Regions from separate parts of the Erwinia sp. 009765445 genome, predicted to be linked through region 1. Evidence: predicted binding sites of a transcription regulator. Region 1 holds the regulator's gene; each other region holds the start of a gene.
What was found. The regulator PurR, encoded in region 1, represses purine synthesis genes. The targets are predictions, from matches to a motif close to CANGCAAACGTTTGCNTG.
Positions count from the first base shown of each region.

Region 2: AC3Y5R_RS06955 (amino acid aminotransferase) is a predicted target of PurR. The motif match lies at 1,759-1,776, and genes of this name have one in related genera.
Region 3: purE (5-(carboxyamino)imidazole ribonucleotide mutase) is a predicted target of PurR. The motif match lies at 1,380-1,397, and genes of this name have one in related genera.

Region 1 covers NZ_JBYUWC010000010.1:74,313-77,592, reverse strand. The annotation lists gene punR (DNA-binding transcriptional activator PunR) at 93-1,004, shown strand; gene purR (HTH-type transcriptional repressor PurR) at 1,077-2,102, opposite strand; gene cydH (cytochrome bd-I oxidase subunit CydH) at 2,396-2,485, shown strand; gene AC3Y5R_RS12745 (C40 family peptidase) at 2,534-3,280, opposite strand, start outside.
Region 2 covers NZ_JBYUWC010000005.1:200,937-204,216, forward strand. The annotation lists gene AC3Y5R_RS06950 (MBL fold metallo-hydrolase) at 1-432, shown strand, start outside; gene AC3Y5R_RS06955 (amino acid aminotransferase) at 503-1,693, opposite strand; gene ompF (porin OmpF) at 1,905-2,996, opposite strand.
Region 3 covers NZ_JBYUWC010000006.1:80,010-83,289, forward strand. The annotation lists gene purK (5-(carboxyamino)imidazole ribonucleotide synthase) at 1-780, opposite strand, end outside; gene purE (5-(carboxyamino)imidazole ribonucleotide mutase) at 777-1,286, opposite strand; gene lpxH (UDP-2,3-diacylglucosamine diphosphatase) at 1,428-2,159, opposite strand; gene ppiB (peptidylprolyl isomerase B) at 2,159-2,653, opposite strand; gene cysS (cysteine--tRNA ligase) at 2,889-3,280, shown strand, end outside.

The DNA of each region.
Region 1 (3,280 bases):
TGAATGAAACGCTGCGCAGTGTAATTGAGTGGCAAAGCGCTTGTGAAACGGTAATATTTGCAGGTTGCGTTCAAAAAAATTGCAGGCAAATTATGTGGTCAGAACATTCCCTTGAAGTGGTCGATGCCGTGGCGCGCACCGGGAGTTTCACGGCGGCGGCGGCAGAGCTGCACCGCGTGCCTTCTGCTATCAGCTATACCATCCGTCAACTGGAAGAGTGGCTGGCTGTTCCTCTGTTTGAGCGGCGTCACCGCGATGTGGTGCTGACGGATGCCGGACGGCTTTTTAGTCAGGAAGGGCGTAGTGTTATCAAAAAAATGCTTTCCACCCGGCGTCAGTGTCAGCAGGTCGCTAATGGCTGGCGGGGGCAGATCAATATCGCTGTCGACCGCATTGTTAAACCGGCGAGGAGCCGCCAGCTGGTGGTGGATTTTTACCGCCATTTTCCTGATATGGAGCTGCATCTGACGTCGGAAGTGTTTAACGGCGTCTGGGACGCACTGGCCGACGGGCGGGTGGATGTGGCAATCGGCGCAACCCAGGCTATCCCGGTGGGGGGGCGCTTCGCCTTCCGCGATATGGGGATGCTGAACTGGCGCTGTGTGGTGAAGGCCGATCATCCACTTGCTCAGCTGGAGGGGGAGGTCAGCGATGAGGAGATTGGCGATTGGCCCTCACTGGTGCTGGAAGATACCTCCCGTGCTTTACCCAAACGGACTACGTGGACGCTGGATAATCAGCGCAGGCTGGTGGTGCCGGACTGGGAAAGTGCGTTTGACTGTCTGCTGGCCGGGCTGTGTGTTGGAATGGTACCGGGGCATTTTGCCCGGCCATTTTTGCAGAACGGGGAACTGGTTGAGCTGGCGCTTGAGTCAGTATTTCCGGACAGCCCATGCTGCGTCAGCTGGGCGGAGCAGCAGGCTTCACCAGCACTGAGCTGGCTGCTGGAGTATCTGGGGGAAACCGGCACGATGAACAGTGAGTGGCTGCGGGAAGAAACCTGAGGGGCGAATAAATTCTCCCCTCAACTGAGATCTGCACGATTGTAAGGGTGGGATTCATTCCGCCCTTAACGTCTAGCGGCGGTAATCGACAAACGGACCGTCTGCCACCGAGCGGCGTTCGATCAGGTTGGGATGCACTTCAATGGTTTGTGGCTCTTCGCGCTTGCTGGTAATGCGGTCGAGCAGCATTGCAAAGGCAGTTTCGCCCAGCTGTTGTTTAGGCTGGTGAACCGTGGTCAGCGCCGGGGTGAAATAGCGGGCATTGCGCACGTTATCATAACCGATCACCGAAATATCCTGCGGTACGCGCAGGCCCATCTCATCCGCCGCGCAGATGGCGCCCATGGCCATCACATCGCCGCCGCAGAAGACCGCCGTGGGGCGCTGCTTCTGAGACAGAATCTGCTGCATGGCACGGTAGCCAGACTCTGGTTCGAAATCTCCCTGTACCAGCCACTCATCTCGAACTGAAATTCCCGCTTCGGAAAGTGCTTTCAGAAAACCGGCATGGCGGCCACCGCCAGTATTACGTTCCATTTGTCCCGGGATCACCCCGATATCACGGTGACCGCGGTCAATCAGATAGCGGCCCGCCATATAGCCTCCTTCAAAGGCATTATCCAGCACGGTATCGGTGAAATCGCCGCGTGATTCGCCCCAGTCCATTACCACCATTGGGATATTGCGATTGTTTTCCAGCATAGTGATCAGCGGCTCCGGATATTCCGAGCACATCACCAGCAGACCATCGACGCGCTTTTGCGCCATCATCGACAGATATGCCTGCTGCTTTTGCAGATCGTTATGGGCATTGCCCAGGATCAGGGTATAACCCTGATCAAAGCAGCAGTTCTCCACTGCTTCGATGATCTCGGCAAAATAGGGCGCTTCGCTGGAAGTGGCCAGCAGACCAATGGTTTTGGTATGGTTAACCTTCAGGCTGCGGGCGACAGCGCTGGGAGAATAATGCAATTCTTTGATTGCGGCCCATACGGCTTCCTGCGTCTCTTCAGCGACAAAGCGGGTTTTATTGATGACGTGGGAGACAGTGGTGGTGGACACCCCTGCACGTTTGGCCACATCTTTTATTGTTGCCATTAACTAGCTACTCCTGCACTTATCGTAACGTACTGATAAGCATATTGTTAAACGTTTGCCTGGATACGCAAAAACCGGACGTCTGGGGGCACTTTTTGCGGTGGATTCCGGAGACGTCAGGAAGGAAAAAAGGGTATTTCAACCCGTCATTGCGCACGCGGCACGCAGTCTGCCGGGGGTTGCGCAACGAAAAAAAGAATTCTAACAAGCCTGAGCACAGAAAACGAGATTTTTACCGACAAGTATGGGAAAATCGATGACGTTATAAACTGTAAGGGTATTAAGGAGTCGTGATGGATACCGATCTGAAGTTTTCAATACTGACAACCGTTTGCGCTTTGCTGATGATTGTCGCTTTCAGTTTTACCGCAGTAATGCACTAAGCCTTACGGGCCGCTCATCAGAACGGCCCCGTCTCTTCTGCCGACCTGTTAGCGAATCGTTTTCGGCGTCATCATCCTGCGGGCACCAATATAGTGGCGCTGCCAGTAATCATCGCTCAGAGCACTAACCTGAATATCCTTGCCGGTGCGCGGTGACTGAATGAATTTACCATTGCCCAGATACACGCCAACGTGGTCAGCTGTGCCGCGACCATTGATGCGGAAAAACACCAGATCGCCTTTTTCCAGCTCGCCACGTTTGATATTAGCCGCATCGCGCAGGTGATACATTTCATTGGCAGTGCGGGGGATTTTAAACTTCACCAGGTCTTTATAGGCATACCAGACCAGGCCGCTGCAGTCGAAACCGGTTTCTGGTGAGGTGCCACCCCACTGGTACGGCTTACCCAACTGCCCCATCAGTTTGTTCATCGCCGTTTCACGAGCTTTCTGATAGCGGGCACGGTGTGCCTTGCTGAGCTTCAGCGGGGCTGCTGCACCGTAGGTCAGATCTTCAGTCTCTTCGACCGGATTGCCGCGATGGCGACCGTAGCGTCTTTTGTACACCAGCTTTTCACGTTCTGCCGGGGCCGTTTTAAGAGAGTCTCGTTTTTTGAGTTTAAATTTCTGAACAGAGGTTAAGCGGGACTTTTTCGGGCTGGACTCTTTAACTTTCTTGCCGGAAATGACTTTAACGGGCGTTTTCTTGGTAGAGCTGGCTTTAACCGGACGTCGCTTGCGACGCTGGTCTTCACTGGCTGTCGTAGGGTTGTCGACTTTGTGGTGGTTTGCATT
Region 2 (3,280 bases), on a different contig from region 1:
GATCTGGCCAGCTTTTATGGCGTTCCCGTAGTGGGGCCGCATCGTGCTGATGCTTTCTGGCTGGACGCTTTACCGGTTCAGAGCCAGATGTTTGGCCTGCCGGACTGCACGCCGGTGAAACCGGATCGCTGGCTGGAAGAGGGCGAAACCGTGCAGGTTGGTGACGCCAGGCTCGAAATTTTGCTCTGTCCCGGCCATACGCCAGGTCATATTGTGTTCTTCGACCGTGCCGCTCGTCTGCTGGTTTCGGGAGATGTGATATTCAGTGGTGGCGTGGGTCGCACTGACTTCCCGCAGGGCAGCCATGAAGATCTTATTGATGCCATCAGGCGCAAACTGTTGCCGCTGGGTGATGATGTCACCTTCCTGCCAGGACATGGACCGTTGTCCACTCTGGGGCGGGAAAGGATCTCCAATCCATTTTTGCAGTAACAGCCTTGAGTGACAAAAAAGCCTGCTGATTAGCAGGCTTTTTTATTACGGCACGGTCAACTGACTGAGATTACAGAACAGCGACGATGGCTTCGCACAGCGGGGACATGTTGTCCGGTGTCATCCCTGCGACGTTAACCCGACCTGAATTCACCGCATAGACGCTGAACTCTTCACGCAGACGGATAACCTGGTCTTTAGTCAGGCCGCTGAACGAGAACATCCCGTTCTGATTGATGATAAAGCTGAAGTCACCTTTCGCGCCTTTCTCCTGCAGGGTATTCACAAACAGCTGACGCATGCGGTGAATACGCTGGCGCATATCGGTCAGTTCCTGTTCCCACAACGCACGCAGCGCATCGTTGCTCAGGATAGTTGCCACCACGGCAGCACCGTGAGCCGGTGGGTTAGAGTAGTTAGCCCGGATGGTGGCTTTCACCTGACTGAAGGCGGTATCGGCAACGGCGGCTTCGCTGGCGACCAGCGTAAACGCACCGACGCGCTCGTTGTACAGGCCAAAGTTCTTGGAATAAGAGCTGGCAACCAGCAGTTCCTGGTGGCTGGCGGCGAAGATCCGCAGGCCTTCAGCATCTTCTTCCAGACCGCGGGCAAAGCCCTGGTAGGCGAAGTCGAACAGCGGCAGCCAGCCGCTGGCTTTTGACAATTCAGCCAGCTGTGCCCACTGCTCAGCAGAAGGATCAACGCCGGTAGGGTTATGGCAGCAGCCGTGGAACAGCACGATATCGCCAGCTGCAGCCCCACGCAGCGCGGTCAGCATCCCCTCGAAGTCCAGCGAGTGGGTTGCCGCATCATAGTACTGGTATTCACAGACTTCCAGGCCGGCAGACTTAAAGACGTTTTTATGGTTTGGCCAGCTTGGATTGCTGACCCAGATGCGCTTTGTGCTGGTCTGGGTAGCAATAAAATCAGCAGCAACACGCAGGGCACCGGTACCACCAGGCGTCTGAGCGGTGCGGGCACGCTTAGCGCCGATCAGGGCGTTCTCTTTACCAAACAGCAGTTCCTGAGTGCACTTGCCGAAATCGGCCAGGCCATCGATGCTCAGGTAGTTTTTGGTGGTTTCGTTTTCCAGCAGATACTGCTCAGCTTTTTTCACGCTGGTCAGGACCGGCGTCTTACCGGTTTCATCCTTATACACGCCGATGCCGAGGTTGATCTTATTTGGGCGGTCGTCAGCGCGGAAAAGGTCGGCTAAACCAAGAATAGGGTCTGCGGGTGCAGCTGCAATGCGTTCAAACATAGTCGAAGTCCGTTAGCTTAAACTGAAGCGAAGTGAGGACTCAGGTTACCGCCACAGCGCACAAATTGCCAACCGTTTGCGTTAAAAATCACGGTGAACAAGCCGGGTAAGATCAAAGGAGGAGGGATTAGCCGATTACAGTAAACAAAAACGGGGCCGAAGCCCCGTTTTGAGTTTGCGCGGTGGTGAACGGAACCACCGCGTCAGGCAATTAGAACTGGTAAACCAGGCCAACTGCTACAGTGTCGCCAGTGCCTAAGCCCAGGGCGTTGTCATCATCGATCTGGTTGATGATGTAGTCAACATAGGTAGACATGTTTTTGTTGAAGTAGTAAGTCGCGCCCACTTCAAAGTATTTGGTCAGGTCAACATCGCCGATACCATCGACATCTTTGCCTTTGGTCTGCACGTAGCCGATAGATGGACGCAGGCCGAAGTCGAACTGGTACTGCGCTACAACTTCGATATCCTGAGTTTTGTTAGCGTAACCCGATACAGCGGCGCCCGCAGTGTTGGTACCGGAGATGCGGTATTCGTTACGGCCTTCAGCATAGGTAGCTGCCAGGTAAATGTTGTTGGCGTCATATTTCAGACCCGCGGTCCACAATTCGGCACGCTCACCATTACCCACCACGCCTGGAGCATTCTGCGAGTCAGTACGATCCTGAGAGCTATAAGATCCCGCCACACCTACGCCGATTGGCGAAGTATAAGAAGTAGAGAAGCCGTAGCCGTCACCGTTAGAACGCTGTAGATCGTCACGGTCGTTTTTGCCCTGATATTGAGCGGCGAAATCCCATCCATCAACCAGGCCGAAGAAGTTGGTGTTACGATAAGTAGCAACGCCACCCGTACGGCCACCCATAGAATCAGACTGCGCGTAGTCGCCGCCGAATTCTGGCATCATATCGGTCCAGCCCAGGACGTCGTAGGCTACAGCGTAGTTCCGACCATAATCGAATGAACCCGCGTCGCCGAATTTGAGACCTGCGAAGCCCAGACGGGTTTTATTGCCGTCCTGCGCATCGCTGCCTTCAGAATTGTTGGTGTTGAATTGGTATTCCCACTGACCATAACCGGTCAGCATGTCGTTAATCTGAGTTTCGCCTTTGAAGCCCATACGCACATAGCTCTGGTCGCCGTCACCAGCATAGCCATCACCATGGGTAAAATAGTGCAGACCAACTGCTTTTCCATAGAGGTCCAGCTTGTTGCCGTCTTTGTTATAAACTTCTGCTGCATTGGCTGCACCAGCTGCTAACAGGGCTGGGATAACCAGTGCCAGAATGTTGCGCTTCATCATTTTTTATTACCCTCATTGGAGTTATTTGGACACCTGCCACTGCCGTCAAAAATTCTTTACAGAACCCTGAAGAGAGTTTGGTGTCTTCCTGTGTCTGCACGCATCTTTCCATTCACTGAGCGGATTATCTAGCCCGAAAATGCTACTAATCTCCTATTCTTGTTTCATAAGGAAAATATGTATTACAAAATGTAAAATATACGGAACTTTGTGAACCATCTCATAATTTACAAAAATAAAAAAAGGCCAGCGAGGCTGACCTTAAATATATATATGAATTTCTT
Region 3 (3,280 bases), on a different contig from region 1:
CTCGAACTGACTGATCGAGGCACCGTTTTGCGTCCAGTGTCCGCTGTTGTGCACGCGCGGGGCCAGCTCATTGATCAGCAGGCCTTCCGGCACCACAAAGCACTCCATCGCCATCACGCCGACATAGTTAAGTTCGTTCATGATGGCAGACAACATTGACTCAGCCTGCTGCTGGCGGGTCGCATCCGGCTCTGGCAGTGCCACGCTGGTGCGCAGAATGCCGTCCTGATGCAGGTTATGGGTCAGCGGGTAAAACACGGTGTTGCCATCGTGCCCACGGGCTCCTACCAGCGACACTTCGCCAGAGAAGTTGATCCCCTGCTCGACGATACATTCGCCATAGCAGTCGGCTGGAAGCGCATCAGTCTCACCGTCGCGAAGGCGCCACTGACCACGGCCATCATAGCCACCAGTGCGGCGCTTAACGATGGCGAGTTCACCCAGCGAGGCAAACACCTGCGGCCATTCGCTGGCATCTGCCAGCAACTGCCAGGGTGCGGTAGCCAGACCCAACTGATCCAGTAACTGCTTCTGCGTCAGTCGATCAGCCAGGCGAGGGAAAATATCGCGGTTAACAAATGCAGTGTGGTCAGCCAGCTCGCGCGTCAGTGCCGTTTCCGGCCAGCGCTCGATTTCTGCGGTAATCACGCTCTGATGGATCGGCAGCGCTTCCGGCTCGGCATCCAGCCCAACAGGGTAAACCGCGATGCCCAGCGGCTCACCGGCCTGGCGCAGCATACGGCCCAGCTGACCGTTTCCTAATACGCAAACTGGCTTCATGCTTCCTCCCGCGGGTCCGGGTTGTTCAGCACTTCATCGGTCTGAGTCTGACGCCAGTTGGTGAGCCGTGAAGCCAGATCCGCATCGTGCAGCGCCAGAATCTGGGCTGCCAGCAGCGCCGCATTAGCAGCACCCGCTTTGCCAATCGCCAGCGTTCCGACAGGAATACCGCGCGGCATCTGCACGATGGAGTAGAGGCTGTCGACGCCGCTCAGCGCTGCGCTCTGCACCGGCACACCCAGTACCGGCACCAGCGTTTTGGCCGCCAGCATACCCGGAAGATGAGCCGCTCCGCCTGCACCCGCAATGATCACCTGAAAACCGTTCTCCGCGGCCTGTTCGGCAAAGCTGAACAGTTTGTCCGGCGTGCGGTGCGCTGAAACCACTTCGCAATGGAAAGGAACGGCCAGGCTGGTGAGGATCTCCGCGGAAAATTGCATGGTTGCCCAGTCACTTTTGGAACCCATAACAATAGCAATGCGGGCCGGTGCGGCGTTGGATGACATGCGGGTCTGACTCCTGTGATTGTACAAACGTCATCTGAAGGCCGGTTGGGCAGTCAGATGGGAAGGGCAGAGAGAATACCATGACTCCACGGTGAGGAAAACGGTTGCGTGGGCGTCAGCAGGAGCTAAGCGGCACTTTTTTTAGCCGCTGAACGGAAAGAAAATGAGCGCAGTTTCGCTGTCACTCACCCGGATCATCGAGCCTTCAGTATGCCAGGCTCCCAGAACCAGACGTTCTGCGGGTTTGCCCTCAACGGTCAGTTGATGGACGGCAGGACGGTGAGTGTGACCATGGATCAGGCAGTGAACATGATGGCGCGACATCGTCTGGTTCACGGCATCAGCGTTGACGTCCATGATGGCGATATCTTTGCTGCTGTTGGCCTGCTTGCTGCCCGCACGCATATTTGCTGCTATACGTTTGCGGATAAACAGCGGCAGGGCGAGAAACAACGTTTGCAACCAGGGTTGATGCACTTTGCGACGGAAGCGCTGATAACCTTCATCATCCGTACATAGCGTATCGCCATGCATAATAAGGAGGCGTTTTCCGTACAGCTCCAGCACTTTCTCTTCCGGCAGCAGAGCCATGCCGCTGGCACGGGCAAAGCGCTTGCCAACCAGAAAATCACGGTTGCCGTGGATAAAATAGCAGGGGATACCCGAACGGGTTAGGGCCAGCAGTTCTGCGGCAATTTCAGCGTGCAGGAGCACCGGGTCATCATCGCCAATCCAGGCTTCAAACAGGTCACCCAGGATATATAACGCTTCGGCCTGGCGTGCATCACGTCTTAAAAAAGCAAGAAAACCGGCAGTGATTGCCGGTTCTTCTTCGCACAGATGTAAATCTGCGATAAACAGCGTGTGAGGCATTATTCGCTGACGGTGACTTTCTGGATCACAACGTCATCTTTCGGTACGTCCTGGTGCATACCGCTGCGACCGGTAGAGACGGCTTTGATTTTCTCAACCACATCCATGCCTTCGACCACTTCAGCAAACACGCAGTAACCCCAGCCCTGCAGGCTTTCGTCGCGGAAGTTCAGGAAGTCGTTGTCAGCTACGTTGATAAAGAACTGCGCAGTCGCCGAGTGAGGGGCCTGAGTACGGGCCATTGCCAGCGTACCTTTGGTGTTCTTCAGGCCGTTGTTGGCTTCGTTACGGATTTCGTCTTTGGTGCCTTTCTGCAGCATGCCAGGTTCAAAACCGCCGCCCTGGATCATAAAGCCGTTGATAACACGGTGGAAAATGGTGTTGTCGTAAAAACCTTCACGGCAGTAATCCAGGAAGTTTTTAACGGTTGCCGGCGCTTTGTCATCGAAGGTTTTGATAACGATATCGCCATGATTAGTCTGGAAAGTGACCATATTCTCATCCTGTAAAGGTTGAAGTGGTTAACGGTAAGCCGGTGCTGTCAGCCCGCAGGCGTCAGCACGCTTTTGACAGACCGTTCTTATATCACAAAATGTGATGACGAGTCAGCACTGCCGCATAAACACAGACCTGCATAACCTTGCTTTGCGTGGCGCTTACGTTAACAATACGTCAGAATAAGAGTTTCACTGGTAATCCCCCGCACACGCTAAAAAACGGAATGTCTCAATGCTTAAGATTTTCAACACCCTGAGTCGTCAAAAAGAGGAATTTAAACCTATTCATGCCGGGCAAATCGGTATGTACGTGTGCGGCATTACCGTTTACGACCTGTGTCATATTGGTCATGGCAGAACGTTCGTGGCCTTCGACGTGGTGGCCCGCTATCTGCGATACCTGGGATATTCGCTGAAATACGTGCGGAATATTACGGATATTGATGACAAAATCATCAAACGAGCCAATGAAAACGGTGAAACGGTGGAAGCACTGACTAACCGGATGATTGGCGAGATGCATGCTGATTTTGCTGCGCTGAACATCCTGCCACCGGATCTGGAGCCGCGTGCCACACGCCATATCTCTGAGATTATCGAACTGGTTGAAAAACTGATTAACCG